4 regions of the Halopseudomonas sp. genome follow, and region 1 is predicted to be linked to each of the others. Evidence: predicted binding sites of a transcription regulator. Region 1 holds the regulator's gene; each other region holds the start of a gene.

Evidence for each region. The regulator FliA, encoded in region 1, starts transcription of late flagellar genes. The targets are predictions, from matches to a motif close to CTAAAGTTTNNNNNNNNNNNGCCGNTAA.
Region 2: the regulator FliA is predicted to act here: its motif matches at 4,825-4,852, upstream of flgM (flagellar biosynthesis anti-sigma factor FlgM).
Region 3: the regulator FliA is predicted to act here: its motif matches at 2,351-2,378, upstream of AAFM31_RS01715 (methyl-accepting chemotaxis protein).
Region 4: the regulator FliA is predicted to act here: its motif matches at 2,345-2,372, upstream of AAFM31_RS06445 (methyl-accepting chemotaxis protein).

The regions. Positions count from the first base shown of each region.
Region 1 covers NZ_JAYPMU010000001.1:321,308-328,436, forward strand. Annotated here, with positions in the region: gene AAFM31_RS01455 (chemotaxis protein CheA) at 1-670, opposite strand, end outside; gene AAFM31_RS01460 (protein phosphatase CheZ) at 826-1,620, opposite strand; gene AAFM31_RS01465 (chemotaxis response regulator CheY) at 1,642-2,019, opposite strand; gene AAFM31_RS01470 (RNA polymerase sigma factor FliA) at 2,242-2,979, opposite strand; gene fleN (flagellar synthesis regulator FleN) at 2,976-3,803, opposite strand; gene flhF (flagellar biosynthesis protein FlhF) at 3,836-5,200, opposite strand; gene flhA (flagellar biosynthesis protein FlhA) at 5,268-7,129, opposite strand, start outside.
Region 2 covers NZ_JAYPMU010000030.1:22,610-29,738, reverse strand. Annotated here, with positions in the region: gene AAFM31_RS16255 (sodium ion-translocating decarboxylase subunit beta) at 1-796, shown strand, start outside; gene AAFM31_RS16250 (Arc family DNA-binding protein) at 902-1,225, opposite strand; tRNA gene AAFM31_RS16245 (tRNA-Arg) at 1,553-1,629, shown strand; gene AAFM31_RS16240 (MFS transporter) at 1,778-3,106, shown strand; gene AAFM31_RS16235 (flagellar regulator YcgR PilZN domain-containing protein) at 3,103-3,789, opposite strand; gene AAFM31_RS16230 (flagellar protein FlgN) at 3,922-4,380, opposite strand; gene flgM (flagellar biosynthesis anti-sigma factor FlgM) at 4,460-4,786, opposite strand; gene flgA (flagellar basal body P-ring formation chaperone FlgA) at 4,928-5,638, opposite strand; gene AAFM31_RS16215 (chemotaxis protein CheV) at 5,746-6,693, shown strand; gene AAFM31_RS16210 (protein-glutamate O-methyltransferase CheR) at 6,727-7,129, shown strand, end outside.
Region 3 covers NZ_JAYPMU010000002.1:28,871-35,999, reverse strand. Annotated here, with positions in the region: gene AAFM31_RS01735 (TetR/AcrR family transcriptional regulator) at 41-673, shown strand; gene AAFM31_RS01730 (DUF2897 family protein) at 743-916, shown strand; gene AAFM31_RS01725 (DUF2058 domain-containing protein) at 1,004-1,531, shown strand; gene AAFM31_RS01720 (ATP-dependent zinc protease) at 1,568-2,191, opposite strand; gene AAFM31_RS01715 (methyl-accepting chemotaxis protein) at 2,459-4,093, shown strand; gene AAFM31_RS01710 (Na+/H+ antiporter NhaC family protein) at 4,164-5,483, opposite strand; gene AAFM31_RS01705 (NAD(P)H-dependent oxidoreductase) at 5,675-6,274, shown strand; gene AAFM31_RS01700 (OprD family porin) at 6,488-7,129, shown strand, end outside.
Region 4 covers NZ_JAYPMU010000006.1:60,890-68,018, forward strand. Annotated here, with positions in the region: gene AAFM31_RS06425 (chromate transporter) at 1-383, shown strand, start outside; gene AAFM31_RS06430 (7-cyano-7-deazaguanine/7-aminomethyl-7-deazaguanine transporter) at 390-1,043, opposite strand; gene AAFM31_RS06435 (M48 family metallopeptidase) at 1,218-2,024, opposite strand; gene AAFM31_RS06440 (entericidin A/B family lipoprotein) at 2,092-2,223, opposite strand; gene AAFM31_RS06445 (methyl-accepting chemotaxis protein) at 2,427-4,562, shown strand; gene AAFM31_RS06450 (SOS response-associated peptidase) at 4,547-5,197, opposite strand; gene AAFM31_RS06455 (DUF2007 domain-containing protein) at 5,194-5,442, opposite strand; gene AAFM31_RS06460 (CPXCG motif-containing cysteine-rich protein) at 5,445-5,639, opposite strand; gene AAFM31_RS06465 (1-acyl-sn-glycerol-3-phosphate acyltransferase) at 5,755-6,915, shown strand; gene AAFM31_RS06470 (hypothetical protein) at 6,929-7,129, opposite strand, start outside.

The sequences.
Region 1 (7,129 bases):
TCGGTGCATTGCCTGTGCCGTGCAGCTCATCAAGCAGCGCTTCAAATTCATCATCAGAGATTTCGTCCGATGCCGCATCAGACGCTGCTGGCGCGACCTTCGCCGCTGCAGTCGCGGCACTGCCATCGCCGTGGAGGGCATCCAGCAGTTGCTCAAACTCGTCATCGGTGATGTCGCCGTCGGCCGGTGCCGAGGTCGCAGCGGGAGCCATGGCAGCGTCGGGTTCGGCGACTGGCTCTTGCGGTTCTGAAGCTGGGGCTTCTGCTACTTCATCAGCAGACTCGGGTTGCGCTAACGCAGACAGAGCGTCCAGCAGCGCGGGGTCAGCGGGGGTCGGCTCTTCGCTCTCGCGCACCTGGGCAAACATGCCGTTGACGGTATCCAGCGCCTGGAGCACCACGTCCATCAACTCAGGGGTAACGGTCCGCTCGCCCTTGCGCAGGATGTCGAACACGTTTTCGGCGATGTGACAGCAGGCGACCAGAGCATCCAGCTGCAAAAAGCCGGCACCACCTTTTACCGTGTGAAAGCCGCGGAAGATGGCGTTAAGCAGATCCATGTCGTCGGGCCGGTTTTCCAGCTCGACCAACTGTTCGGACAACTGCTCGAGAATCTCACCGGCCTCGACCAGAAAGTCCTGGAGAATCTCTTCATCCGCATCGAAACTCATGCACCCACTCCCCTCGGGCGTGTTATCGGAAGACCGCTGGATGCACAACCGAAACCACCTTCGGTTGCAGTGCGGTCATTCAACGTTGCTGCCAGGTCGCCACCGTGGACAGTCAAGCTGCCGGCTGTTTAAACGCACGGCAGTCACAGCTGACATCAGAATCCCAGGCTGGACAGGAGATCGTCGACCTCATCCTGACCGGAAACAACGTCTTCCCTTGTATCGGCATGAATTTGCGGACCTTCACCCTTGGAAGAGGATTTTTTTGTCTCTTCCGGCGTCTCGCCGTGATTGATGCCGGTAATGCGGTCAACTTGACCCGCCATTCGAACCAGATTGACCAGGCTCTCTTCGACATCGTGTACAAGCGTGGTGACGCGCTTGATGACCTGACCGGTCAAATCCTGATAATCCTGCGCCAGCAAAATATCGTTCAGATTGGTCGATAGCTCTTTGCTGGTTTTCTCAGTGTCTTCGAGAAACTCGCCGACCCGTCGGTACAGGTCGCGGAACTCGTCTGCAGCCATTTCACGACGCTGCAGACGCTGCCAATCGGCTTTCAAGGCACTGGCCTGCTGGCCCAGATCGGTAACCTTTGGCGCGCTGACCTCCACCAGATCCATGGTGCGATTGGCGGCCTTATCGGTCAGCTGAACCACGTAGTCCAGGCGATCGGAGGCATCAGAGATTTTCGACGTCTCAGACTCGGCGCCGAGCGCGTGGGTGGTATCGATCTGGAAATTGACGATTGCGTTGTGCAGCGCGCGGGTCAGTTGCCCCACTTCGTGGTACAGACCACGATCACGTGCCTGATTGATGGCATGAATGACCAGCAGCGCTTCAGCGAAGTTGCCACTTTCAAGATGACCAACCAACTGATGCGCATTGTCTTTCAGCGAATGTTCAAACTCCTGAGCAGTCGCCTGGCCGGGATCTTTACTCAAAGCCATAACCTTTACCCCGGTTAATTATTATTTAGGCTGAACTCGCTCGAAAATCTTTTCGATCTTCTCTTTCAGCGCCTGAGCGGTAAACGGCTTGACCACGTAGCCATTGACGCCCGCCTGCGCGGCCTCAATGATCTGATCACGCTTGGCCTCGGCAGTTACCATCAGTACCGGCAGATGCTTGAGGCGGTCATCAGCACGCACCGCGCGGAGCAGATCAATGCCGCTCATACCCGGCATATTCCAGTCCGTCACCAGAAAGTCGAAGCTGCCGCTCTGCAGCATCGGCAGCGCGGTATTACCGTCATCCGCTTCGGCCGTGTTGGTAAACCCAAGGTCGCGCAACAGGTTCTTGATGATGCGCCTCATCGTCGAAAAATCATCAACGATGAGAATTTTCATGTTCTTGTCCAAGTCGACCTCCGTACAAACCAGGGAATGTGCAGGCCTGCACCCCAGAAACCCATCGCAAATAACCAAACAAGCCGTATAAAGAAGCTCTGAGCAATCAGCTGCTACGTCAGCAGACTGGTCAGATGCGCCCTTGGTGTCGCCCTCTGGCGACCGGCACAGTGCTACTACCTGTCGAGCAATCCGAGCATTGTCCGGATGTTGACGACAAAATCAATCATTTCGCCAACTGACCAGCTTGGCGCGCAACCGGGCAGCACATTGACTGTGCAATTGGCTGACCCGCGATTCACTTACACCAAGTACCGCTCCGATTTCCTTGAGGTTAAGCTCCTCCTCGTAATAAAGCGACAAAAGCAGTCGCTCGCGCTCCGGAAGCGTATCGATCGCTTCGATCAGTGCCCCCCGAAAGCGTTCATCCTGCAGACCGGACAGCGGCTCCTCGCCACCCTGCACATCGGCCGGCGCACCTGACTCCAGTAGATCGTCAAAGCTGAACAATTTGCTGCCGGCGGTATCGCTGAGGATCGCGTAGTACTCCTCAAGACTCATATCCAGTTCGGCCGCAACCTCGTGATCTTTAGCGTCCCGTCCCAGACGCGCTTCAACGGCGCGCATGGCGTCGCTGACCATCCGGGTGTTGCGGTGGACGGAGCGAGGCGCCCAATCGCCCTTGCGCACCTCGTCCAGCATTGCACCACGAATGCGGATGCCGGCATAGGTTTCAAAGCTGGCACCCTTGCCGAAATCAAATTTGCGGGAGGCTTCGAGCAGGCCGATCATCCCGGCCTGCATCAAATCTTCAACCTGAACGCTGGATGGCAAACGCCCCAGCAAGTGATAGGCAATACGCTTTACCAGCGGAGCATATTGCTCGACGAGACGATCCTGCTGACCTGCTGAACTCTGTGCTCGTGTATACATGCTCAATCCGCCAGCCTGTGCTGTCATAGACCCGATCCTGTCGGCTGCACCAAACGCTCGACGAAGAACTCCAGATGCCCACGGGGATTGGCCGGCAACGGCCATGCATCCACTTTCTGAGCAATGGCGCGAATGGCCAGCGAGGCTTTGCTGCGCGGGAACGCTTCAAACACCGCGCGCTGTTTCTGCACTGACTTACGCACCGCTTCATCGAATGGCACCGCACCGACATACTGCAGCGCAACATCCAAAAACCGGTCAGTTACCTTGGTGAGCTTAGCAAAGACCATGCGGCCTTCCTGGGGCGTGCCCACCATATTGGCCAATACGCGAAAACGGGTCATGCCGTGATCACGGTTGAGCAGTTTGATCAGGGCGTAGGCATCGGTGATGGAAGTCGGCTCGTCGCACACCACCACCAGTACTTCCTGAGCGGCGCGCACAAAACTGACAACTGAGTCGCCGATACCTGCCGCGGTATCGACGATCAGCACGTCGATGTTGTCACCGATTTCGCTGAACGCCTGAATCAGGCCCGCATGCTGCTGATGATTGAGGCTGACCATGTTGGCAGCGCCCGAGGCAGCCGGAACAATGCGAATGCCGCCAGGACCGGTAACCAGAACATCGCGCAGGTCACACTTGCCGTCGAGCACGTCCGCCAGCGTTGCCTTGGGCTTGAGCCCCAACAGCACGTCGACATTCGCCAGACCAAGGTCAGCGTCCAGCAGAACGACCCGCCGCCCCATCTCTGCCAGAGCAAGACTGAGGTTCACCGACACGTTGGTCTTGCCGATGCCACCCTTGCCACCGGTGACTGCGATTACCTGAACCGGATGATTGCTGCCCATCTGCGCTGATTACCTTAATTCTGTGAAGTTGCTTAACTTGCCTGCTGGGTGTGCATCATACCGGCAAATACGTCCGCCATGGTCTGATCTGCTGGCGCTTCGTTGCCGGCCATGCTGACTGCACGGCTGACCAGCTGGTGCCCTACCGCCCGACTGATGTCATCGGGAATGCGCTGGCCATCTGCCAGATAGGCTACCGGCAAACCCTGCTCCATCGCCAGCCCCAGTGATTCACCCAGCGTAGCTGCTTCATCGACCTTGGTCAGAATGCAGCCGGACAGGCCGCACGCCTTGTAAGTATGGTAGGCCGCCTTCATTACCCGGTGCTGGCTAGTCGCTGCGAGCACCAGCAGATTGCGCACCCGGCGCCCCTGCCGCGCCAGCGTATCCAGCTGACCGCGCAGATAGGGATCATTGGCCTGCAAACCGGCGGTGTCGATCAGCACCAGGCGCTTGCCGGCAAAATCGGCCAGCACGTCGTTGAGGTCCTGATTTTCATCGACCACCTTGACCGGCACGTTGAGAATCCGGCCCAGCGTACGCAGTTGCTCGTGAGCGCCAATACGGTAGGTGTCCATAGTGACCAGGGCAACGTGCTGACTCCCGTGCTTGAGCACGTAGCGGGCGGCCAGCTTACCAAGCGTGGTGGTCTTGCCAGCACCTGTCGGACCAACCAGTGCGATCACACCACCGGCATCCAGCGGCTCTTCGCGCAGCACCGGCACGCGATGTGCCAGATAGGCCAGCAGCATGCGCCAAGCCTGACGCGGATCGCTCACGTCAGAAACCTGACGCAGCAGATCCTGGCTAACCTCCGCGGGCAACCCCATCTGGGTCAGACGGCGCCACAGCCCTGCCTGCTTGGGCTTTTGCTGATTGAGCTGCCCCCACGCCAAGCCACCCAGCTGCGACTCCAGCATCTCACGCAGACCGGCAATTTCAGCACGCATGGCGCTCAGGCTGGCGTCTTCAACGGCAGCGGCGACGGGCGCAACCTCAGCCGCCGCAGGACGGGCTACTGGCGCAGCCTGCTCAACCGGCTCCTGAATCAGACGATCCAGCAGATCACGCGCCTCGACAGAACCCTGACGCGCGGCGTGACGCATGGTGTCACCAAACAATTGGCGATTAACCAGCGGCTGGTCGTGGGAGGCCATCGAACCTACTTCCAGCTCGGCGCGCGCAGCGACGATGCGCTCCTGGGTCTTCTTCAACTCGGTGTCCAGGCCGGGCGTCGGCGCGGTCAGGCGCGGCGCCTCATAGTCCAGTGCAGCGGTCAGCTCAACACCACCGGCAACCCGGCGATTGGCAATGATCGACGCATCCGCGCCCAGTTCATCGCGAACCAGCTTCATCGCCTGGCGCATGTCTGCGGCAAAGAAACGTTTGACTTTCATGGCTGACCTCGTCGCTTTTCTGGCGCCGCCCGCTGGCGGCTGCTGTCATTCATTCAGAGTCTGCAGCTCAGTTCTGGCCGACCGTCGCAATGATGGTCACCTGCTTGCTGTCCGGAATTTCCTGGTAGGACAGTACATGGGCTCCCGGGGCTGCGTAGCGTACGAACTTGGCCATCATCATCCGAATCGGCCCCGCTACCAGCAATATTGCCGGCTTGCCCTGCACTTCCTGCCGCTGTACTGCTTCGGCCAGCGAGCGCTGCAACTTCTCGGCCATGCCGGGCTCAAGCAACATACCGTCGTCTGCGCCCTGACCTGCCTTCTGCAGACTCTGTAGCAACATCTGTTCCAACCTTGGTTCCAAGGTGATCACAGGCAGCTGAGAGTCAAGCCCCACAATGCTTTGCACGATTGAGCGACTCAGCGCGACCCGCACCGCGCCGATCAACGCGCCGGTATCTTGACTCTTGTTGGAGTTGTTGGCGATCGCCTCGGCAATGGTCCGAATGTCACGTACCGGCACCTGCTCCTGCAGCAAGCCCTGCAGCACCTTGAGCAAATTGGAGAGTGAGATAAGGCCCGGCACCAGCTCCTCGGCCAGCTTCGGCGAGGCCTTGGCCAGCACCTGCATCAGCTGCTGCACTTCCTCATGGCCGATAAGTTCGTGAGCATGCTTGAAGAGAATCTGATTGATGTGGGTGGCGACCACGGTACTGGCGTCCACCACGGTATAGCCGAGTGACTGCGCCTGATCCTTCTGGTTCTGTTCGATCCAGACTGCATCCAGACCAAACGCCGGGTCCTTGCCCGGTATACCCTTGACCTCGCCAAATACCTGACCCGGGTTAATCGCCAGCTCCCGATCAGGGTAAATCTCGGCCTCCGCCACCCCTACTCCCATCAACGTCAAACGATAGGCGTTGGGCGCCAGATCGAGGTTGTCGCGAATATGTACAGACGGCATCAGGAAACCCAAATCCTGCGAGAGTTTCTTGCGCACGCCCTTGATGCGCGCCAAGAGCTGCCCACCCTGGTTACGATCCACCAACGGAATCAGCCGATAACCGACTTCCAGCCCGACCATGTCAACCGGCGTCACGTCATCCCAGCCCAGTTCACGGGTTTCTGGCGCCTGAACGGCCGGCACCTGCGCCTGCTGGCGCTCTTCCACCTGTTTCTCTTCCGCTTTGGCCTGCTGGTGCTTGGCGATGAAATAGGCCCCGCCGGCGGCAATCGCCCCCAGACTGAGGAAGGAAAAGTGCGGCATGCCGGGAATCAGACCCATGACAATCAGGATCGCCGCCGCTACTGCCAGTGCCTTCGGTGAGGCAAACATTTGACGCTGTACCTGCGCGCCCATGTCCTCCGAGGTAGACACCCGGGTAACCATGATCGCCGCCGCAGTCGACAGCAGCAGCGACGGAATCTGGGCAACCAGACCGTCACCGATGGTCAGCAGCACATAGATGCGGCCAGCCTCGGCGAACGGCAGGCCATGCTGCGCCATACCGATGGCCAGACCACCAATCACGTTGATGAACAGAATCAGCAGGCCAGCAACCGCGTCACCACGGACGAATTTGCTTGCACCATCCATCGAGCCGTAGAACTCGGCTTCCTGAGCGACTTCCTGACGACGAGCCTTGGCCTGATCCTGATCGATCAGTCCGGAGTTCAAATCGGCGTCGATCGCCATCTGCTTGCCGGGCATCGCATCCAGGGTGAAACGCGCACTGACTTCCGAGATGCGCCCCGCGCCCTTGGTGACCACCACAAAGTTGATGATCATCAGGATCGCAAACACCACCAGACCGACAACGTAGTTACCGCCGATCACCACCTCACCAAAGGCCTGAATAACCTTGCCGGCGGCATCACCGCCCTCGTGGCCGTAGAGCAGAACCACGCGGGTTGAGGCAACGTTCAGAG
Region 2 (7,129 bases), on a different contig from region 1:
TATTTTCGGCACGCTGCTCGGCGCGCTGGCGCTGACGTCTGCGGGGATTCCCGGCTTCGAGTTCACCATGAAGGAAGCGGCCTCTATCGCCATTATCGGTGGTGCTGACGGCCCGACATCTATCTTCGTGACCTCCAAGTTGGCTCCTGATCTGCTTGGTCCCATTGCCGTTGCCGCGTACTCCTACATGGCCCTCGTGCCGCTGTTGCAGCCGCCAATCATGCGTGCCCTGACTAGCCAGAAAGAGCGCAGCATTGTCATGACTCAGCTGCGTGTGGTCAGCAAGGCCGAGAAGATTATCTTCCCGCTGCTGCTGCTGATGCTAGTTGCGCTGCTGCTGCCTGATGCAGCTCCGCTGGTTGGTATGCTCTGCTTCGGTAACCTGATGCGGGAGTGCGGTGTGGTTGAGCGTCTGGCTGATACTAGCCGTAATGCCCTGATCAACATCGTAACTATTGCTCTGGGTCTGGCTGTTGGCTCCAAGCTGTCTGCTGAGTCTTTCCTGCAGCTCAAGACCCTCGGTATCTTGGTGCTGGGTATGGTTGCGTTCTGTGCGGGTACTGCAGCAGGCGTATTGATGGCGAAGCTGCTGAACCTGTTCAGCAAGAGCCCAATCAATCCGCTGATTGGTTCTGCTGGTGTTTCGGCGGTGCCAATGGCTGCTCGGGTATCCAACCGGGTCGGCCTGGAAGCCAATCCGCAGAACTTCCTGCTGATGCACGCGATGGGCCCGAACCTGGCTGGTGTAATCGGCTCTGCGGTGGCAGCAGGTATTTTGCTGAACTTCGTAGGTTGATACTGGCAGGCAATAAAAAACCCGCTCAATGAGCGGGTTTTTTTATGCCTGCAGTCGTGTAGACGGCGCCTGCACGGGAGCTAAGGGAAAACTGTTATCTCCAGCTCAGGCCTGCTCGTTGGCTAACAGGGCGAGCAGGGCATTTTGCTGACGGCGACTCATGTCGCGGAAACGCACCAGTAGCTCGCGCTCGGGGCTGCTAAGGCCTTCTGCGTCCTGAGCGTTGAGCAGCTTGCGAGACGGTTGGTTCTGCTCCGGCAGCGTCGGGAGGTCAAGCAGACTGTGTTCCAGTCGAGCGATGATCTCCGAGTTCATGCTGCGATGATGCTGCTTGGCAACGTCGGCGATGCGGTCGCGCATCCCTTGGGGCAGGCGAACTACGAATTTGTCGGCGGTTCGGCTGGTGTAGTGTTGGGTAGCTGTTTTCATGGGGCAATAATAATCGCTTGGCTGAATAAGTCGACGCCGGCCAAGTGCCGCAAGTTGAGCGGAGGCGGCCAGAGCCGTTGCGTTGCTAGTTACCTAGGGTATAGACAACTTTTGCACTATTAGTGCCCTAGTAGACCTGTTTTTTGTGTATCGCGCTATACCGTGACAAAAAAATGTCTCTAAAATGTGACGGGTTTACGACGAATGGCGCTTTGCTATTGTTCTGATCTTATCGTTGCATCGGTGGAATTTCGCTGCGACCTTCGGGTAAGATTCGTGCCTTCCAAGGAAATTCAATAGGTTGGCTTTGCCACCTGCTCAGTATTTGCGCTTGTAGCTCAGCTGGATAGAGCAACCGCCTCCTAAGCGGTAGGTCCCCGGTTCGAATCCGGGCTCGCGCACCATCTTCAAATGGCTGGTCCCGGTCTCCTCATCACTGCCAGCGTGGCAGTAGGCGGCGGGAACGCTTTGTTTGCAAGCGTGTCGACTATGCTGCTAGTGGTTTATCAAGCTGCTGGCTAGCTACTTCCAGAGATTGCCACAGGAGTCCGCATGTCCCGAGCACTGACTGCCTTTTCCTCACTGTACTTCGCGACGTTGCTGATGCTGCTGGGCAGTGGTCTGTTGAGCACCTATCTTGGCCTGCGATTAGCTGCCGATGGTGTCAATGAGTTGTGGATTGGTTTGCTGATGACAGGTTACTACGGTGGCCTGGTTCTTGGGGCGTCGATAGGGCATCGCTTGATCGCCAGGGTAGGCCACATTCGCGCTTTTGTTGCGAGTGCTGGGCTGGTGACAGCATCGGTGTTGTGTCATGCGTTGTTTGATAGCGTGATGGTGTGGCTGGTACTGCGCTTGCTGGTAGGTATGGCTATGATGTGCCAGTACATGGTGCTGGAGAGCTGGTTGAACGAGCAGTCCGAATCGCACCAGCGCGGGATGGTGTTTGCCAGCTATATGGTTGTCACCTACTTGGGATTGGTGCTCGGCCAAGTCGTTTTTGCGGTGAAGCCAGAACTTTCTCAGGATCACCTGCTGTATGTCGCAATGTGTTTCTCGCTTTGTCTTGTTCCTGTCGCGACCACGCGCCAGATTCACCCTGCGCCGTTGCGCCCGGCACCGCTTAAGGTGCGTCTTTTTGTGCAGCGGATTCCCCAGGCGCTGACTACGATTGCGGTTGCCGGCCTGATGATGGGCGCATTTTATGGTATGGCGCCGGTATTTGCCCGCTCGGTGGGCTTGCCCACGTCGGAGATCGGTATGTTCATGGCGGTGACCATTTGCGCGGGTCTTGCGGCGCAGTGGCCGGCTGGCTGGTTGTCTGATCGGATCGATCGGAGCCAGTTGATTCAGCTCAATGCCACGATACTCACTGCGGTATCTGTGGTGATGGCGATTGGGTTGATACCTAGTGGGGGCTTGATCTTCCTGACGGCCATATTTGGCCTTATGGTGTTTACGCTGTACCCGATGGCGGTGGCGCTGGCGAATGACCATGTTGAGCCTGACGATCGCGTGCCGCTGTCGGCGATGCTGTTGGTGACCTTCGGGCTCGGGGCGAGCGTAGGGCCTTTGGTCAGCTCGGCGCTGATGAAATGGCTCGGCTCCGGCATGCTGTATATTTTCATGGCTGGTTGCAGCGCGATTCTGGTTTTCCGAGTGAGAACTTCTGCGGTTACTGGGGATAACCTGGTAGAGGCGGCACCGCTCCAGTTCATGCCCGCAGCCGGTAACCTCGCCAGCTCACCGTTCTCGGCTGCCATTGACCCTCGCGTTGAGGAAAGTGCGGTGATCGAACAGATGCAGGAAGAGGTCGAGCCGGATTGGTCACCGGCGACACCCGAGCAGGACGCTGATCAGGATGATCATCGACCTGGTTAGAACAGGTCTTCTTTCTCCAGCCTGCGCGCTTCTCTTTGCAGATGATTTACAAAGCGGTCAACGCTGCGCTGCGCTGCGGCAGTCTGTTGTTTGAACATCAGGCCAACGTGTGTTTCGTTTGCGTCCTCGCGAAAGACCACGTGGCGTACTTCTGTAATGACGTCAATGCGTCCGGCGTCTGGTAGGTGCATGACGCTGTTGCATTCCTCTCCCGGTTGCAGTGCCTTGGTCAGATCGCCCTCGAGGCGAACTTTGCAGCCGGTTGCTGACAGATCCATCAGATAGCTGGTAAGGCGGCGCTCTCGCTCCGGGTGTGACATCTGTACAGCGATATCTGCAGTGCGACGCACGCTGGCTCGGAAGGCGCCGCGCTTCTGATGGTAGATCAGCTCTTCAGGCAGGGGGATTTCGTACGCTGGTGCATCGTCTAGTACTACCGGGCTTGCTCCGACGCAGTTCCAGCGCATATGGATGCCTTCATGCCAGGCGTCGATACGGAATGCTTCGCCTTGTGCGGCGTAGCGATCGCCCTCGCGCGGGATCATCTCGTCAATCCACAGGGCGCGTTTGTCAGCGTCAACATTGACGATGAAGCTTTGGAATTTCTGCGCTCGGTCGATGAACGTGACGGTCAGTGCGTCGCGGGACTGCATCAGCGTGCGTAGCAGAGAAAAAATCTCCACTGGGGCGCGAACTTCTCTCGGTGGCTGGGGACCAGTTTCTTGTGAGAATAGGTTGGACACGTCAGCTTCTCATTCTGATTCGTAATAGCGGGCGTAACTATACCGTGGACGCTGCGGTAATGATATTTGCGATTAGGCTTTGCTCAGGTCTCTCGATATGCCCGAACGGCTGCGATTGCCCAGTTGGTCATATATGCCGCTTCCCGGTTCGCCTTGATTGCGCAGCAGGTCCAGCATGGATCGGGTGTTGTGCTGGCTGTGAAAAACCAGTCGCGCGTTGCGATCATTGGCCTGCTTGCATTGCGCCAAGGCGGCCAGAAATTGCTGATATTGCTGTTGCAGTGCTTCGTCTGCACTCTGTTCAACGTGCTGAGCTAGGCCGTCGGTAGCAATGTTGTTCGCTTGGCAGTAGCGTTTGATCTCCTGATCATGGGTGATCAGGCTTTCGGCAAAGGGGCGTTTTTGTTCGAGGAGTTGTTCCAGTGCGGCCATGTCCTGCTTTGCCAGGGCCTCTCGTTCCTGCTCCAGAAGCGCCAAATATTGCTGGCAATCCTGTTCAGCCGATTGGAAGCGTTCTTGCAAAGGGTGCATGGCGTGTCTCCTGACTGTGGCTGACCCGTGAGGGCTTAGTCGAAGAGTACAGCCAGCGTCCGTTCCTGACTACTGGCTATTAGCTTTCAAGACTCAGCAGTTTGTCCGCGATGCGGCTGCTGTCGACTTTGTAACTGCCATCGGCGATGGCCTGCTTGATCTGGCTTACGCGCTCGTTATCCACTTCGGGCAGATCGCGCAATTTTTCCTCAATGGCCTGCAGTTGCTGTGCTTGCGCGCTGAGATTGACCGAGGAGTTGGACTCGCTCTGCGTGCTTTGCGGTGCAGATTGCTGGCCGGCAGTGTTGTCGACCGATGCTGCTTCACGCTTGCCTGCTGCGCCTGCGGTCTGGCCGCTGCGACCTGCGCCGTTAGGGCCGTTGGGCGAGTTGAAGTCAATGACCATGGTGAAATCCTCAAACTGTAAAATCTTCTCTAGCCGCTGTAACGGCAGCTAGAGGGAAAACTTTAGGAAAAAATAGTGTGAAGATCATCACGGAGTAAGAGGCCGGCCATGGCAGCCACATGCCAAGCCTCTCCGGGATAATCACATTCCTACTTCCACCTGTCCAGGGCCGGTGACACGGGCTCGGACGACCCGGTTGGAGCGGGTGTTACGCACCCGAATCTGGGCGCCAAGTGTACCATCTTCCAATGCTTCGCCGGGCATGCGCACGTTTACGCTGCTGTTGCCTGCGCTTATTACCACCTTGTCACCGCGCTGTACCAGTCGGTTTTGCTCCAGCTGAGCATGCCCGAGTACGGTGTCAGCGTTGACGTTACGTTTCATCTGCATGCCGATGGCCTGGGCGGGGTCAAGCAGGTAGTTGTTTCCGAGCAATCCGGTATCCCGCTCTGCCAGACGAATATCCTGGGCGCTGATAACGCTTTTGCGTTGCAGGGGGCGGGTGCTCACCACTACCTGTTGATAGAGGCTGACTTGGGCTGGCACAAACAGCCGCCAAGGGGAGGGGCCGTTGCAGGTAACCCGCACAGTGACTCTGCCCACCGGTATCTCGGGGCTCTCAAGCTGCGCGCTCAGGGCGTCCTCAGCACACAGCGGAAGACGCAACCTCGCGTCAAGGCGGCTGATTTGAACCTCATGGCGTGGCTCGCCTCCCAGCGTGCTCGCATACTGAGTCACTTCCTGCTCAAGATATGTGCTGGTCACGCCGATAAGCTGATCGATAAGCGGGTTGGCGCTTGCGCTGGCGGAAAAAAATATCGCCAATACCGCGCACCCGGTGATAAAACGCATACAATTACCTACAAACAGTTGGGTGATGTCCGTCAGATTACTGTCGTCTATCGATGGACCTGCATGAAGCATGCCGTTTCACCCGATTCAAACATGAGGAGCAGTCCATGGCTGGTGTGATGGATTCAGTCAACCAACGAACCCAGTTGGTAGGCCAGAACCGACTCGAACTGCTGCTGTTCAGGCTGGCCGGTAATCAGTTGTACGGCATCAATGTCTTCAAGGTGAAGGAAGTGCTCCAGTGTCCGCGGCTGACGGCGATGCCTAAGCTGCATCCAGTGGTGCGCGGAGTAGCACACATCCGCGGTGGCACTCTGCCGATTCTTGACCTTAACCGGGCGACCGGTGGCCCCGGCCTTGATGATCTTGAGACTGCCTTCGTCATTATCACCGAGTACAACTACAAGGTTCAGGGTTTTCTCGTGCGTTCGGTAGAGCGCATCGTGAATATGAACTGGTCCGAGATCCATCCGCCGCCAAAGGGCACGGGCCGCGAGCATTACCTCACGGCAGTGACCCGGGTCGATAACCAAATGGTAGAAATCATCGACGTCGAGAAGGTCTTGGCGGAGGTGGTTCCGGCTAACGAGAAAGTCTCCGAGGGTGTGGTTGATGCCGGTACCCAGGCCGAGGCAGTTTCGCGGCGAGTGCTCATCGTCGATGACTCATCCATTGCTCGCAAGCAGGTCATGCGCTGTCTTCAAGAGATTGGTGTCGAGATTGTCGCGCTGAACGACGGTCGTCAGGCTCTTGACTGGCTCAAGGCGCGGGCAGATGAAGGTGAAGATGTCAGTGAGTCTCTGTTGATGATGATCTCGGATATCGAGATGCCAGAGATGGATGGCTATACCTTGACTGCCGAGGTTCGTAATGACCCGCGTCTGAACAAGTTGCACATCATGCTGCACACCTCGCTGTCCGGGGTGTTCAACCAGGCGATGGTCAAGAAGGTCGGGGCGGACGATTTCCTGGCCAAGTTCAAGCCGGACGACCTGGCTCAGCGGGTGATCGCGCGGTTGCACTCCCTGCGCGGCGATGCCGATGGGCAGGCCTAGCAACATGGATTCAATTGAGACAAGGCAGGCTTCGTGACATTGGCGAATCAGGATTTTCAGCTGTTCCGGGACTTTCTGGAAAAGGCGTGCGGCATTGTGTTGGGGGACAACAAGCAGTATCTGGTGTCTAGCCGACTGAACCGCCTGCTCGAGCAGGAAGGTATCGCGAATCTCGGGGAGTTGGTCAAACGAATCCAGTCGCAGCCGCGCGGCGGTCTGCGTGAGTCTGTCATTGATGCGATGACGACCAACGAGACTCTCTGGTTCAGGGACGTCTATCCGTTCGACGTGCTTAAAAACAGGTTGATTCCGGAGTTCATCAAGAACTCGCCCGGCCAGCGTCTGCGGATTTGGTCAGCGGCCTGTTCGTCTGGTCAGGAACCTTACTCGCTGAGTATGGCGATTGATGAGTTTGAGCGAAGCAATCTGGGGCAGT
Region 3 (7,129 bases), on a different contig from region 1:
ACTGACAGAATGTTTTTCGTCACCGCAATCGAGAGAGCCGATGAGCGCCACCGAACGCAGAGAACGGGAAAAACAGGAACGCCGCGAGAGCATTCTGGACAGTGCCGAACAGTGTTTCTTCAGCAAGGGCTACGAACGCACCGCCATGGACGAAATCGCCCGCGGCGCGCAGCTGAGCCGCGCGCTGTTGTATGTCTATTTCAAGGACAAGGCGGCGATCATGCGGGGGCTGATGCTGCGTGCCGGCCAACAATTGCTTGCGCGCTTCCAGGCCGCGCAGGCCGAGGGCGGAAGCGGACTCGAGCAGCTGCAGCGTATTGGCTGGAGTTATTACCATTTCAGTATCGAGGCACCGGACTACTTCGACCTGCTGACCGACGCCAGCACCTTCGCGCATCTGGTCGACAGCGACGAACAGTTGCAGGAACTGGCCAACTGCTACGACCAGTCGATGGCCTGCATGATCCAATCGCTCGCCGACGGCGTCGCCGATGGCAGTCTCCACCCCGAGCGAGTCGCCGACCCCGTACTGACCGCCTGTTACCTGCGCGGCGCCTTGCATGGGGTGATATTGCAGACGCGCCAGCCCGATCCGTGTGAGCAGCCCCAGCTGCCTGCAGAGCAGTTGATTGGCTATACCCTGCAGATGCTTCACCACTCCATGCGCGCCTGACCCCCGCACTTGTTATCCGTGGTGCCTGCGCCCATGATGGGGTCACGTACTTATCTCAAGGAGATTCCCATGCCTTGGTATGGATGGCTGTTCATGGCGCTCGCGTTCGGCAGCGTGATCGGCAGCCTGCTTCTGCTGCGCGACAATGCCGGCAGTAACCGGGTAAGCCCCGAGACCTTGGCCAAGGTCAAGGCCCGCGAAGCGCAGCTCAAGGCTGAGGAAGCCGAGGAAGAAAAGCGCTGAACAACGCGGTAGACTAGGCGCCTGTAACGCCAGACTTCAACCAGGTGCCGCCACCGCGGCGCCGCATGATTACGACGCTGACAAACCATGGTCAATTCACTGCAAGCTCAACTGCTCAAGGCCGGACTGGTCGACGAGAAGAAACTCAAGCAGGCGCAGCGCGCCAAAAAGAAAGAAGCCAAGGCCCAGCCACCCGGCGACAACGGCCCCAGTGCCGCCCAGAAAGCCCGCGAACAGAAAGCTGAACGCGACCGCGAGCTGAACCAGCAGCGCGAAGCGGAGGCCGCGCGCAAGGCCGCCGAGGCCCAGGCGAAACAGATGATCGAACAGAACGTGGTTGATCGTGCCGGCGGCGAAACGCCCTATCAGTTCGTCAGCAAGAACAAGATCAAGAAGATCCACGTTACCGAAGAACAGTTCGGTCTGCTCAGCCGCGGCCGCCTCGGCATTACTCGCCTGTCAGGCGGCTTTGTCCTGATTCCGCTTGAGATCGCGGAAAAGGTCCGCGAACGCGTGCCGCATTGGCCGGTGCATATCGCTGAAGTGAAAAAGGAAACCGCCGCCGAGGATGACCCTTACGCTGGCTATGAGATCCCAGACGACCTCATGTGGTAACGCAAATCGGCCGCCAGCAAGGCGGCCGATCTGTTTTCAGGCATCCGCCTCGCCGGTCTCGGCCGGCTGATTGCCTGCCCCCTTCTCCTCACGGTCGTGCTGGCGCTGCCGCTCCTCGTCGTAATCCTCTTCCGTGCAGCTCGGTTTGTGCATGAACGTCTTGGATACATCGATCAAACCAACGTGCTCAATAGTGCGGCGGCCAATCAGCACCGGGTAGTTCATGTCGCCGCGGTCACGCAGTGAAAACTGCTCTTCGTAGACCCGGTCGCCCATGCAGATCGACATTTTCACCACCGGTCGACGATCGGACCCACCTGCACCCCGCACAAGAATGCGCCGAAATACCGGGCGCTCAAAATGCATGGTGACCATCTCGTTGGTATCGGCGTCGCGTACCGGCACGTCGTAGCGCACCCAATCGTGGCCCAGATGCTCAAACTCCTCCAGATTAACCGCGTGCATGGAGGACGTCAGCGCCCCGGAATCGACCTTGATTTTGACCGCTGTGTACTCCGGCAGAATCAAACCCTTCTCGATCCAGCCAACCACCCTAGGACCGAACTGCACAGCGTCGTCTGCGGCCTGCGCGGCGCCAGCGCCAATCACAGCCATCAACAGTCCAACCGAAAGACCCGCCACCTTCACTACTGACCGCATGAGACACCCTTAACATTGATTGGGCACCAGCCTCGCAGCCGGCGAAATAGAGCGCACACACCGCGCTCCTTATGAGTAAAGATCACAAAAACAGATAACCCCTTGCAAGCCCCGCCTGCATGCAGTCAAATCGCCAGCACCGATGACGAAAAAATACCGCTCAGGTTTTGACGGCATCGGCCGACAATGAGACAAGCCAATGCGAACAGTATTCGCTGCCGGCATCACAAAAATAATAGACACGACCATTAGGCGCGTGGAGGTTACATGAAGCTGTTGCGCAACATTCGTATCAGTCAGCGGATCTGGCTGATCCTGATTATCGCACTGGCCAGTACCCTGACAACGGAAGGCATCTCCCTCTCCCATCTGCATCGGGAAATCCGTGACGGCGAAATCGTCAAGGCAACCCACCTTGTCGAGGTTGCCCATGACCTGATGGCGTTCTACCACCAGAAAGAACTCAACGGTGAGCTGACCGGCGACCAAGCACGCAAGGAGGCCTTGAGCGCCCTTGCCGCACTGCGTTACGACGGCAACGAATATTACTGGGTCAATGACATGAATAACATCATGATCATGCACCCGCTCGCGCCGCAAACCGTCGGCACCGATCTCTCCACCATGCAGAACCAGGACGGCGTCAATGTGATTGCCGAGATGGTTCGCAAGGCCCGCGCTGAGGGCACCGCCAGCTTCCAGTACTCCTGGCCCAAGCCGGGCGAAGAGGACGGCTCGCAAAAGATTGCTGCATTCAAACACTTCAAGCCGTGGGACTACATGGTCGGCACCGGCATCTACGTGGATGCCATGCAGGCCAAGTTCCGCGACGCGGTTATCACCTCACTGGTGGTCAGCACACTCGTGATCGGCGTGATGTTCCTCCTGCTGTTCATCATTGGCCGCAGCATCTCGCAGCCTTTGGACAAGGTGGTCAACGCCATGCGCGGCATCGCCAGCGGTGAAGCTGACCTGACCCGTCGCCTGGACGACGACGCCCGTGATGAGCTGTCGCAGATTGCCAGTTACTTCAACCGCTTCAACCGCAATCTGGCCGACATCATCGGTCAGCTGGGCGACAGCGCTCGCCAGCTGATCAGCTCCAGCCACCAACTGGACCAGATCAGCAACAAGAGTCTGAGCGACATGAGCCACCAGTCCGAGCGCATGGAGTTGATGGCCACCGCAGTTAACGAGATCACCTACGGTGTGCAAGACGTAGCCCAGAACGCCAACGCCGCAGCGCAAGAGGTCGAGAACGCCAATCAGGGTGCAGACAACGGCCGTCAGCAGGTTGAGAAGACGATCCACGAAATTCGCCTGCTGTCCGATAGCGTCAACACTGCCGTCAAGCACATGGAAACGCTGTCGAGCGATGCGCAGGAGATCACCCAGGTACTGGATGTCATCCGCAACATCGCCGAGCAGACCAATCTGCTGGCGTTGAACGCCGCCATCGAAGCAGCTCGTGCCGGCGAGATGGGCCGCGGTTTTGCAGTGGTCGCCGACGAGGTCCGCAACCTCGCCCAGCGCACCCAGCAGTCGACCGAAGAAATTCACAACATGATCAGCAAGCTGCAGACCAACACCCAGACCGTGGTTGGGGTTATCAACGACAGCAGCCGCCACTCACAGGCCAGTGTGGATCAGGTTAACGAGGCCGGCGCTGCGCTGGAACAGATCGCCCAGTCGATGCAGCAACTGGTTGCGCTCAATGCCTCCATCGCCAGCGCGACTACCCAGCAGTCGACCGTGGTAGAGGACGTCAACCGCAACGTCACAGAGGCTGCCGAACTGGCCCGCGAGACCACCGATGGCGCCCGCGAAACCGCACAGGCCGGCCAGCATCTGGCAAGCCTGGGCCGACAGATCGACGAGCTGGTGCGTCGCTTCAGGGTCTGAGCCGCCAGATCAACGGCATAAAAAAAGCCCTGCCGGTAAACCGGCAGGGCTTTTTTTGTACCTCAATGCCTCAGAGCACCATCACCGCAATCCAGCCGAAGATGATCAGCGGCAGGTTGTAGTGGATGAAGGTGGGCACCACGGTGTCCCAAATGTGGTTGTGCTGGCCGTCCACGTTCAGGCCTGCGGTCGGACCAAGGGTCGAGTCAGAAGCCGGGGAGCCTGCATCACCCAGCGCCGCCGCAGTACCGACCAGCGCAACAATCGCGGCCGGACTAAAGCCCAGGTGCATCGCCAACGGTACATAAATGGCGGCAATGATCGGAATGGTCGAGAACGACGAACCGATGCCCATGGTAATCAGCAGACCGACCAGCAGCATCAGCAGCGCGGCCAGTGCCCGATTATCGCCAATCATCGCGGCAGAGCTGTCGACCAGCGTCGCAATCGCACCGGTGGCGCGCATGACCTCGGCAAAGCCCGCCGCGGCGATCATGATAAAGCCGATCATGGCCATCATCTTCATGCCTTCGGTAAACACACCATCGGCCTCGCGCCAGCGCACGACACCGGATACCGAGAAGATCACAAAACCGGCCAGCGCCCCCATGATCATCGAGTCCAGCCAGAGCTGGATAACGAACGCGGCAACCACCGCACCCAGAGCAACCAGCAGCGACATCGGGTTGTAGCTGGCCTCAGCGCGCTCGACTTCACTGATAAGGTTCTCGTCGTATTGACGCGGCTTGCGGTAACTGACGAACACGGCAACCAGCAGGCCAAACAGCATGCCCAGCGCCGGCAGTGCCATCGCATGCATTACGTTAACGCCCTCAACCACCACACCGCTTTCGGCCACATTGGCCAGCAGAATGTCATTGAGGAAGATCCCGCCAAAGCCGACCGGCAGGAACATGTAAGGCGTAATAAGACCGAAGGTCAGCACACAGGCCACTGCGCGACGATCCAGCTTCAGACGCGCCATGACAAACAGCAGCGGCGGCACCAGCAGCGGAATGAACGCGATATGAATAGGCAGGATATTCTGCGACGAGATAGCGACGCCCAGCAGCACCAGCAACAGCATCAGCTTCAGTACGGCGCCACCACCATCACGACGGCTATCGACCAGCGTCAACCCCTTGTCTGCCAGGGCATGGGCCAGGCCCGACTTGGCAATTGCGACGGCAAAGGCGCCCAACAGCGCGTAGCTCAGAGCGATATTCGCCCCTTTGCCCAAACCCGATTGAAACGTGCTCAGCGTGGTTTCCAGGCCCAGGCCGCCCAGCAGGCCGCCGGTCAGCGCACCGAAAATCAACGCAACCACCACGTGCACACGGCACAGGCTGAGTACCAGCATCACGGCCACCGCCGCTACTACTGCATTCATTTCTGACTCCCCATCTGCATGTCGCTCGCCGCCCCTTTGCAGCAAGCCCCACAACCGCACGCCACGCGTGGCGCCCCGAAGGCCGCGTACTCTGCCCCACTCCCCTGCTGCTGTCAAAGACCACTGACCAAAGGCAGCCAATCGGTCATATCAGGTACAGTACCCCTCCAATCAACTTGTCGAGGCCCACCATGCATCGAATCGTCATCGTCGCCGGCAGCAGCCGCACGGACAGTCAGACTGCCAAAGTCGCCGACTTCATTCGCACGACCCTGATCAACAAGCACGCGCTCGCTGCCGAAGCGGTGTCCATCATCGACTTGGGCAAACAGCCGCTACCCTTGTGGCCGGCCGACGACAACGGTCCTTGGAGCGAGTACGAAACGTTGTTGAGCGCAGCAGACGCAGCCATCATCCTGGCGCCGGAGTGGCACGGGATGGCCTGTCCCGCGATCAAGAACTTCTTCATCTATGCCAGCAAGGCCCAATTGGCGCATAAGCCCGCCATGCTCGGAGCCATCTCCGCCGGTGTTGGCGGCGCCTTTCCAATCAGCGAGCTACGCGCCTCGAGCTACAAGAATTGCCGTCTGTGCTACATCCCGGAACACTTGATCGTGCGCGACGTAAACCACGTCATGAACGGCGATGAACCCGAGTCTCAGGCCGACGAGCGCCTGCGCCAACGCCTGGATTACAACCTCGACGTGCTGCTGCATTACACCCGCGCACTGGCTGGCATCCGCCCTCTGATTGACATGAGCAACCCCGCCTTCACCAACGGCATGTCCTGATTACAGCCGCATTAGACTAAAGTACAGGGCGCCTCTCACGCATAGAGCAGGCGCCCTGCAACCCTCAAAACAGAGCCCTCGCGCCAGACGCTTCACTGCAGTTTCACGACAAACGCATGACAGTTCGACGATGGTCGTAAGGTCAGGCGCGCAGCCTCATGCTTTATTTCCCTCGGCATGACCCATGCCCCCCTTCACATCAGGAGAATAACAATGAAGCATGTGACTCCCCTTGCGCTTGCCGTCACCGCGGCGATCGCCTGCAGCCAGACCCAGGCTGCCGGATTCGCTGACGATGCTACCGCGTCACTGCAACTGCGCAATTTCTACTTCAATCGCGATCTCAGAGACCCCGGCGCACAGTCCAAGGCGGAGGAATGGGCCCAAGGCTTTATCTTCAAAGCTGAATCCGGCTACACCCAGGGCGCACTGGGGTTCGGTGTTGACGTCTATGCCGGCTTGGGCCTCAAGCTGGATTCAGACGACGAGCGCGCGGGTTCCGGGTTGCTGGCCAACAGCTTTGGCGATGAAGGCAAGGGCCACTACAGTGAGGCGACTGCCGCTCTCAAGGCGCGTCTGTCGAACACTGTGCTCAAGGTTGGCGGGCTGATGCCCAAGCTGCCAATCGCCAGCTCCGGCGACTCACGCCTGCTGCCGCAGAGTTTCACTGGCGCCAGCCTCTCGATAAACGAAATCGAGAACCTCGACATCCAAGCCGGCCAGCTCCGTGAAGTGAACTACCGCAACAGCAGCGATCGCGAGGACATCCGCTCCACTGTTGGTGGTGCATCCGACCGCTTCAACTATCTTGGCGGCAGCTACGCCTTCAACAGCAAGAACACCACTATCGGCCTG
Region 4 (7,129 bases), on a different contig from region 1:
AGGGCGAACTGATCGGTGCTGGACAGCCGCTGGCTGGAGGCATGCTGGCGGCGCTGCTGGTCTGCTGGTTTACCTTTTTGCCGTCCTTTCTGTTTGTGCTGGGGGGCGCGCCACTGATCGAGGCGACCCGTGGTGAGCTGCGCCTGAATGCGGCGCTGACCGGGGTGAGTGCGGCAGTGGTGGGGGTGATTGTGAATCTGGCGCTGTTCTTCGCCTGGCACGTGTTTATGCCGGGCACTGCGAGCACGCCTGACTGGCTGGCGCTGGGGATCGCGCTGGTCGCCGCGGGACTGCTGTTCGGACGGGGCTGGACAGTGCTGCAAGCCCTGCTGCTGAGTGCAGCAGCAGGGCTTGTACTGGGATGGTCAGGGCTGGTGCCCTGAGCCGACTCAGGCAGTCGAAGGCGCGGGGCCGCCGAGACGGTTCATCAGCGTACGCAACAGCACGCCGTACAGCGGCAGGAACAGCAGCATGCTGATTATCAGCTTGATGGCGTAGTCGACGGTAGCGATCTCGACCCAGTGCTCGGCCATGAACGGATTGCTGCTCTGCCAGAAGGCAACCGAGAAGAAGGCGAAGGTATCAGCCAGGTTGCCCAGCACGGTCGACAGACTCGGCGCGATCCACCAGGCCTTGATACGGCGCAGGCGGTCGAATACCTGAATGTCCAGCAACTGGCCAATCACGTAGGCGACGAAGCTGGCCAGCGAGATACGCAGTACGAAGTCGTTGAACGACAGCAGTGCGTCGATACCGCGATAGCTGCCTTCCTGGAACACCACCGAAACCACATACGACGCAACCAGCGCCGGCAGCATTACGCGGGCGATGACGCGGCGTGCAGCCTGTTTGCCGAGCAGGCGAACGGTCAGGTCGGTAGCCAGGAAGATGAACGGAAAGCTGAATGCGCCCCACGTGGTGTGATAGCCGAACATGGTGATCGGCAACTGCACCAGATAGTTGCTGGCGATGATGATAACGATGTGAAAACTGATCAGCAGTGCAAGCGCGCGGCGCTGCATGCCGGACGTAAGTGCGGTCATGGTATGTCCTTTTTTACGATTCGAGCCTGCTGGCTCGCCGTTTTGTCAAATGGGGTGAGGGAACCCATATCGTTCGGGGTCGAACGGCGCGCAATTGTACTGGTTTTGCGCTGATTGACCAGCGTATTCGTTGCTTTCCGACCGGCGGGCGCAGGCCCGCCGGCCGGAATGCGCTTACTTGGCAGCTTCGTAGAGGGCCTGTACGCGCGGCGCGGCGGAGCGCAGGGCCTGAATGCGGCCGGAGGAAGAAGGGTGGGTGCTCATGAACGCCGGCGGCTCACCTTGGGATGCAGACTGCATCTTCTGCCACAGAGTGACCGCGGCTTGCGGGTCGTAGCCGGCGCGGGCCGCCAGCTCCAGACCGATTAGATCGGCCTCGCTCTCATTGGAGCGGCTGTTGGGCAGGGTCAGGCCGTACTGAACTGCCATCTGCGCGGCCTGGCTGCCGCCTTGACCGAGGCCGAGCAGGGCGCTGGCCAGTTGGGTACCCATTTGCGTGGCGTAGGCGCGGGAGATAGCTTCGCGGCCGTGTTCACGCAGAGCGTGCGCAATCTCATGGCCCATGATCTGGGCAATTTCCGCATCGGTCAGTTCTAGGCGATCGATGATGCCGGAGTAAAACAGGATCTTGCCGCCGGGAGAGCAGCTCGCATTCAGCTGGTCGTTTTTGATCAGATTGACTTCCCAGTCCCAACTGGCGGCATCGGGGCGGAAGTTCGGTACCTGGGTGATCAGCTTGGCGGCAATACGATTGAGGCGGCGCACAGTCGATGCGTTGGTGTTCAGCAGCCCCTGCTTCTTGGCCTCGGCCAAGGTCTCCTGATACGACTCGGCAGCCATCTGATTGACCTGCTCGCTGGACAGGCCGCTCATCATGTACTGGGTGCGGTTGACGCCAACATTGCCGCCCTGGGTGGTCTGCACGCTTTGGCAACCGGCCAGCAGAACAACGGGAAGTAGGAGGGTAAATCGCAGTCGCATGGTGCTTTTCCTTGCTATGTCGGGATGAAATGCTGCCGGTGCCTTGGTCTGCAGCACCGGCGCTGTCTCACTTGGCGGCGTCTTCGATGCTGTCGCCCATCTTCTGGATGTCCTTGCCCAGGCCTTCCATGGTGTTGCATCCGGCCAGGCTGGCAGCACCGAGCAAAACAGACAGCAGCAGTACCAGTGATTTCTTCATGCTCTATTCTCTCATCAGACGTTGGATTGCGTGGTCTGTCGCGGGTTCCGCCCTGCGTGGCCGCTGCGACCGGAAAATCTTAAGCGATTGGACCATCATTTGGGCAATTGTATGCAACAGGCTGCAGAAATTTGTCCGGTGGCCGATATAGCCGAGTAACCGGTATCCTTCGCCGCTCCGTTGTCCCAACGCCGAGGTATTACATGAAATTCAGGTCAATCCAGCTTTCCATCGCCGTACTGGCCGGCGCCTGTCTATTTGTTGCTGTTGGCGTTATGACGTTGTACTCGGTTTATTCTGCCGAACGCAGTCAAAACTTGGTTCAAGAGCGCTCGCGGGTGTCGATTGACGGTCTGGTGAAGGACCGTTTGCTGTCGATCGCGACCGGGGAGCAGGCGCGCATCCGCCGCTACCTGGAGTATCCGCTTACCGTTGCATCACAGCTTGCCCAGCTGAACTCGATGCTTGGGCAGATTCAGGACGATGGCATGCCAGCCCTGATGATGGGGCGCGAAGAGATGACCCGAGTTATTCGCATGACGCTCGAGCAGAACCCGACGTTGTGGGATGCCTATGTCGGCTGGGAGCCCAACTCGCTGGATAACCTCGACAACTTCTTTGAGGGTATTGAAACCGACGGCTACGACGGCAGTGGTCGCTACATGCCAATGTGGTACCGCGACGAGAATGGTGGGTTGGCCCTGGAGGCCCTGGGAGACCTGGAAGACGAAACCATTCTGGAAAATGGCGTGCGCACTGGTGAGTACTACCTGTGTCCGAAAGAAACCCTCAAGCCGTGCGTGATTGACCCTGCACCGTATGAGGTTGGCGGCAAGACCGTGCTGCTGGCATCGTTCACTGTACCGATCATCAGCGATGGCGAGTTTATGGGCACCGCGGGTGCCGACCTGTCGATGGAGTTTCTGCAGCAGATGCTGCATGAGAATGATGCCGAACTCTACGACGGCAAGGGCGAGCAGGCGTTGGTCAGTTCCACTGGGCGCCTTGTTGCCTATACCGGCGAGGGTGCCAAGCCCGGAGATTCGGCCGCTACCGTGCTGGATGAAAGTGAACTGGCCAATATTGCGCGGCTTGGCGATCAACCCATTTACGACGTAGATGAGCAGGGCCAGCACATTGAACTGGCCATGCCTATAACCTTGCCAGGTACCGACGTCCGCTGGGCGTTGCTGATCACGCTGCCAATGGATGTGGTTATGCAGGACTTCAACCAGTTGGATGCTGAGCTGACAGACATGCGCCATCAGGATTCCATGCTGCTGGCCGGCATCGGTCTGCTGGTCGCTCTGGCTGGTCTGGGTGTGATGATTTTGCTGGCCTATGGCTTGGCCAAGCCGGCCCGCCAACTGGTAGCGATGCTGGATGATATCGCCAAGGGTGACGGCGACCTGACCAAGCGCTTGAACGTGGATCGAGCGGACGAGCTGGGCGCTATTGCGCGTGGGTTCAATGCCTTCCTCGATAAGCTGCAGGGCATGATCCGGGAGGTCGTTGGCTCGGTGCAGCAGGTGACCGATGCGTCGGAGCACACGGCCGATATCGCGCTGCGCACCAATGACGGCGTGCAACGTCAGCTCAGTGAGATCGACCTGGTCGCGACCGCCGTGACCGAAATGACCGCGACCGCGCAAGACGTAGCACGTAATGCTTCGCAGGCGGCCAGTGCGGCGCAGAATGCTGATGGTTCGGCTTCGCATGGCCGTGAGGTGGTGCGGGCAACGTCCGAGACCATTCAAAATCTCTCGCAGGATATCCAGCGCGCTGTGGACAGCGTGCAGGCACTGGCGCGCGACAGCGAAAATATCACCGGTATTCTCGACACCATTCGCGGAATTGCCGAGCAGACCAATCTGCTGGCGTTGAACGCAGCCATCGAGGCGGCACGGGCGGGTGAGCAGGGCCGCGGGTTTGCCGTGGTTGCCGATGAAGTACGCAACCTTGCGCAGAAGACTCAGAGCTCGACCGAGGAAATTCAGCAGATGATCGAGCAGCTGCAGAATGGCACCCGCGAGACGGTCAAGGTCATGGAGCAGAGCCGTGCACGTACCGACCAGAGTGTGCTGCAGGCGGAAGAGGCGGATGCGGCGCTGACGTCCATCACCCAGGCGGTGTCGGTGATCAACGATATGAACAATCAGATCGCCAGCGCCGCCGAAGAGCAGAGCGCGGTTGCCGAAGACATCAACCGTAACGTCACCACCATCGATACCGTGGCCAAGGATGTGGCCAAGGGTGCAGGTGAGGCCTCACAGGCCAGCGCATCGCTGACCAAACTGGCCGAACATCAACGCCGACTGATCAATCAGTTCAAAGTCTGAGCCGGACCCGCGGGGCTGCAGCAATGCGGCCCCTGGGTGGCAGGGTTGCTGACTGCGGTGCTGACTGGATAGGTCATTTCGATGCGGCTGTCGGCGTTCAGCAGCAGCGGCTGCAGGGCACTGACAGCCGTGTGCTCGGCCAGCCAGATGGCCTGCTCGCCAGCGTTAAGCGCCACGGGCATGCGGTCGCTGAGGCGGCTGGCGAGGCCCTTTGCCGGCACCGTAATCAGTGCACAGCTGTCCCAGTACTGGCCGTCGTCCAGTTGATAACGCTCCCACAACCCCGCCAGCGCCAGACCTCCCTCCTTGCGCCGCAGATACCATGGCTGCTTGCGCTGCCCCTGTTGCAGCCAGAGAAAGTAGCCATCGACCGGAATCAGGCAGCGCCGTTGGGCAAAGGCCTGGCGGAACATCGGTTTTTCGTGCAGGTATTCGGCCCGTGCGGAAAAGGTTGCGCGGCTCAAATCCTTCAGCCAGCCCGGCGTCAGGTTCCACAGCACCGAGGCGCACTCCATTTGGCCTGCGGTCTTGCGCAGAATCAGCAGCGGCTTACCTGGAGCAATATTCCATTGCGGCTGCCAGCCGCTGGGCATGTTGGCGTGAGGTGCATTGAATTGGGCCAGGCGACCGCTCATGGCAGGGGGGACTCCAGATCCTCGTCATTGATGGGGCTGGCCCCTAGATAGGCATACACCAGCTCGGTGCTGCGGCTGACGTCTTCGTCGGCGACCCAGATGCCGAGCAGGTCATGCACAGGCAGGTCGCCGATAGCGCCTTGCAGGTAGCCGCCGCTGATGTGACAGCGAATATGGTGGTCGGCCAGCACCGCGGACAGCAGCGTGGCCTCCGCCAGATCGGCGGGATGGTAGATGCACTGCATGTTCAGTCCTGTTCCCGGCGCAGATCCACGTGGTAGTCGTTGCCGTCTTCATCGATCCAGAGATTGACGAGGATCGGCTGGCAGCAGACCTGACAGTCTTCGGTATAGGATTGGGCTCCGCCGCTCAGGTCGAGCAGCAGGGTGATAGGTTCGCCGCAGTGAGGGCAGACCAGATTGGCTTCTTCCAGTGCCTGCACCGTAATTACTCCGCACGCCTTGTATGTGACATGGAGTGTAGCGGGATCGTCAATCTGGCGAAACCACGGTCGGCAACGCATAATGCGCGGCTGACGACAAGACTCTGAGGGTGACATGAGTGAGTTTGAGGGCATTCGCCCCTACAACGATGCCGAGGTACCGGGCGTGCTGCAGCGTCTGCTGGCCGACCAGGACCTGATGCGGATGCTCGCGGGCTATCGACTGCCGCGACTCAATCGATTTCTGCCTGGTCTGGCCCGGTCACTGGTGCAGCTTGCGCTGAAGCGCGAAGCGCGCGGCGTCAAGTCCGTCGATGATCTGCAGCACAAGCTGGAACCCTACCTTGATCGCCTGATCGAGAGCAGCACGCTGGCCGTGACCTACAGCGGTCTCGACAACCTGCGTAGTGATCAGGCCCACCTGTTTATTGCCAACCACCGTGACATCGTCATGGACCCGGCGTTCGTCAACTACGCGTTGTATCACGCCGGGCACCCGACCCCGCGTATCGCCATTGGCGACAACTTGCTGCAACGCCCCTTCGTCGCGGACCTGATGCGTTTGAACAAAAGCTTTATCGTGCACCGCTCGCTCACCGGGCGCCGCGAGAAGCTGCAGGCTTATCAGACCATGTCGGCGTACATCAGCCACTCGATTGCCGAAGGGCAGTCGATCTGGATCGCGCAGGCTGAGGGGCGTGCTAAAGACGGTCTGGACGAAACCGACTCGGCGATCATCAAGATGTTTTGTATGAGCCGCAAGAGCGAGCCGTTTGCTGATGTCATTCGTTCGCTGAGCATGGTTCCGGTGTCGATCTCCTACGAATGGGATCCCTGCGACGCAATGAAGGCGCGCGAGCTGGAGCAGCGGGCGCGTGAAGGCAGCTATACCAAGGAGGCGGGAGAGGATGATCGCTCCATCGCCATGGGCCTGACCGGTTACAAGGGCCGGGTACACGTTGCCTTCGGCAAGCCGCTGACGGAGGCAATGGAGGATGCCAAGCTGGTTGCTGCAGCGGTCGACCGGCAGATCCTCGGCCACTACCGACTGTATCCGAGCAACTTCCTGGCGTTTGAGCAGGGTGGCGGCAGTCTGCCGGCCGAACTCGCAGGTTGGCGTAACGATTTCTCTGCCAGCGAACTGGCCGCAGAAGAGCGTCGCTTTACTGAACGCCTGATGGCTTTGCCGCCGGCACAGCGCCCATTCTGGCTGCTGCAATATGCCAATCCGGTGCACAGCCGGTTGCGGGTACTGGGAGAGCAGGCCGGCGCGTAACGCCGGCCGTTGGTCACACGCGAGTGCTGATCAGGGTCAGGACCACAGCCAGGGTCAAACAGACCGCACCAACGCTGTAAAACAGACGGTTGATGCGCTGATCGCGCTGCAGGCTGATGTCGGACTCGCTTGAGGGCAGGGTGGCCAGACGCTGACGGCCCAGGCTGCTGCGCAGTTGGGTGGCAATCCACAGCCAGCTGCCATTGACGGCGAA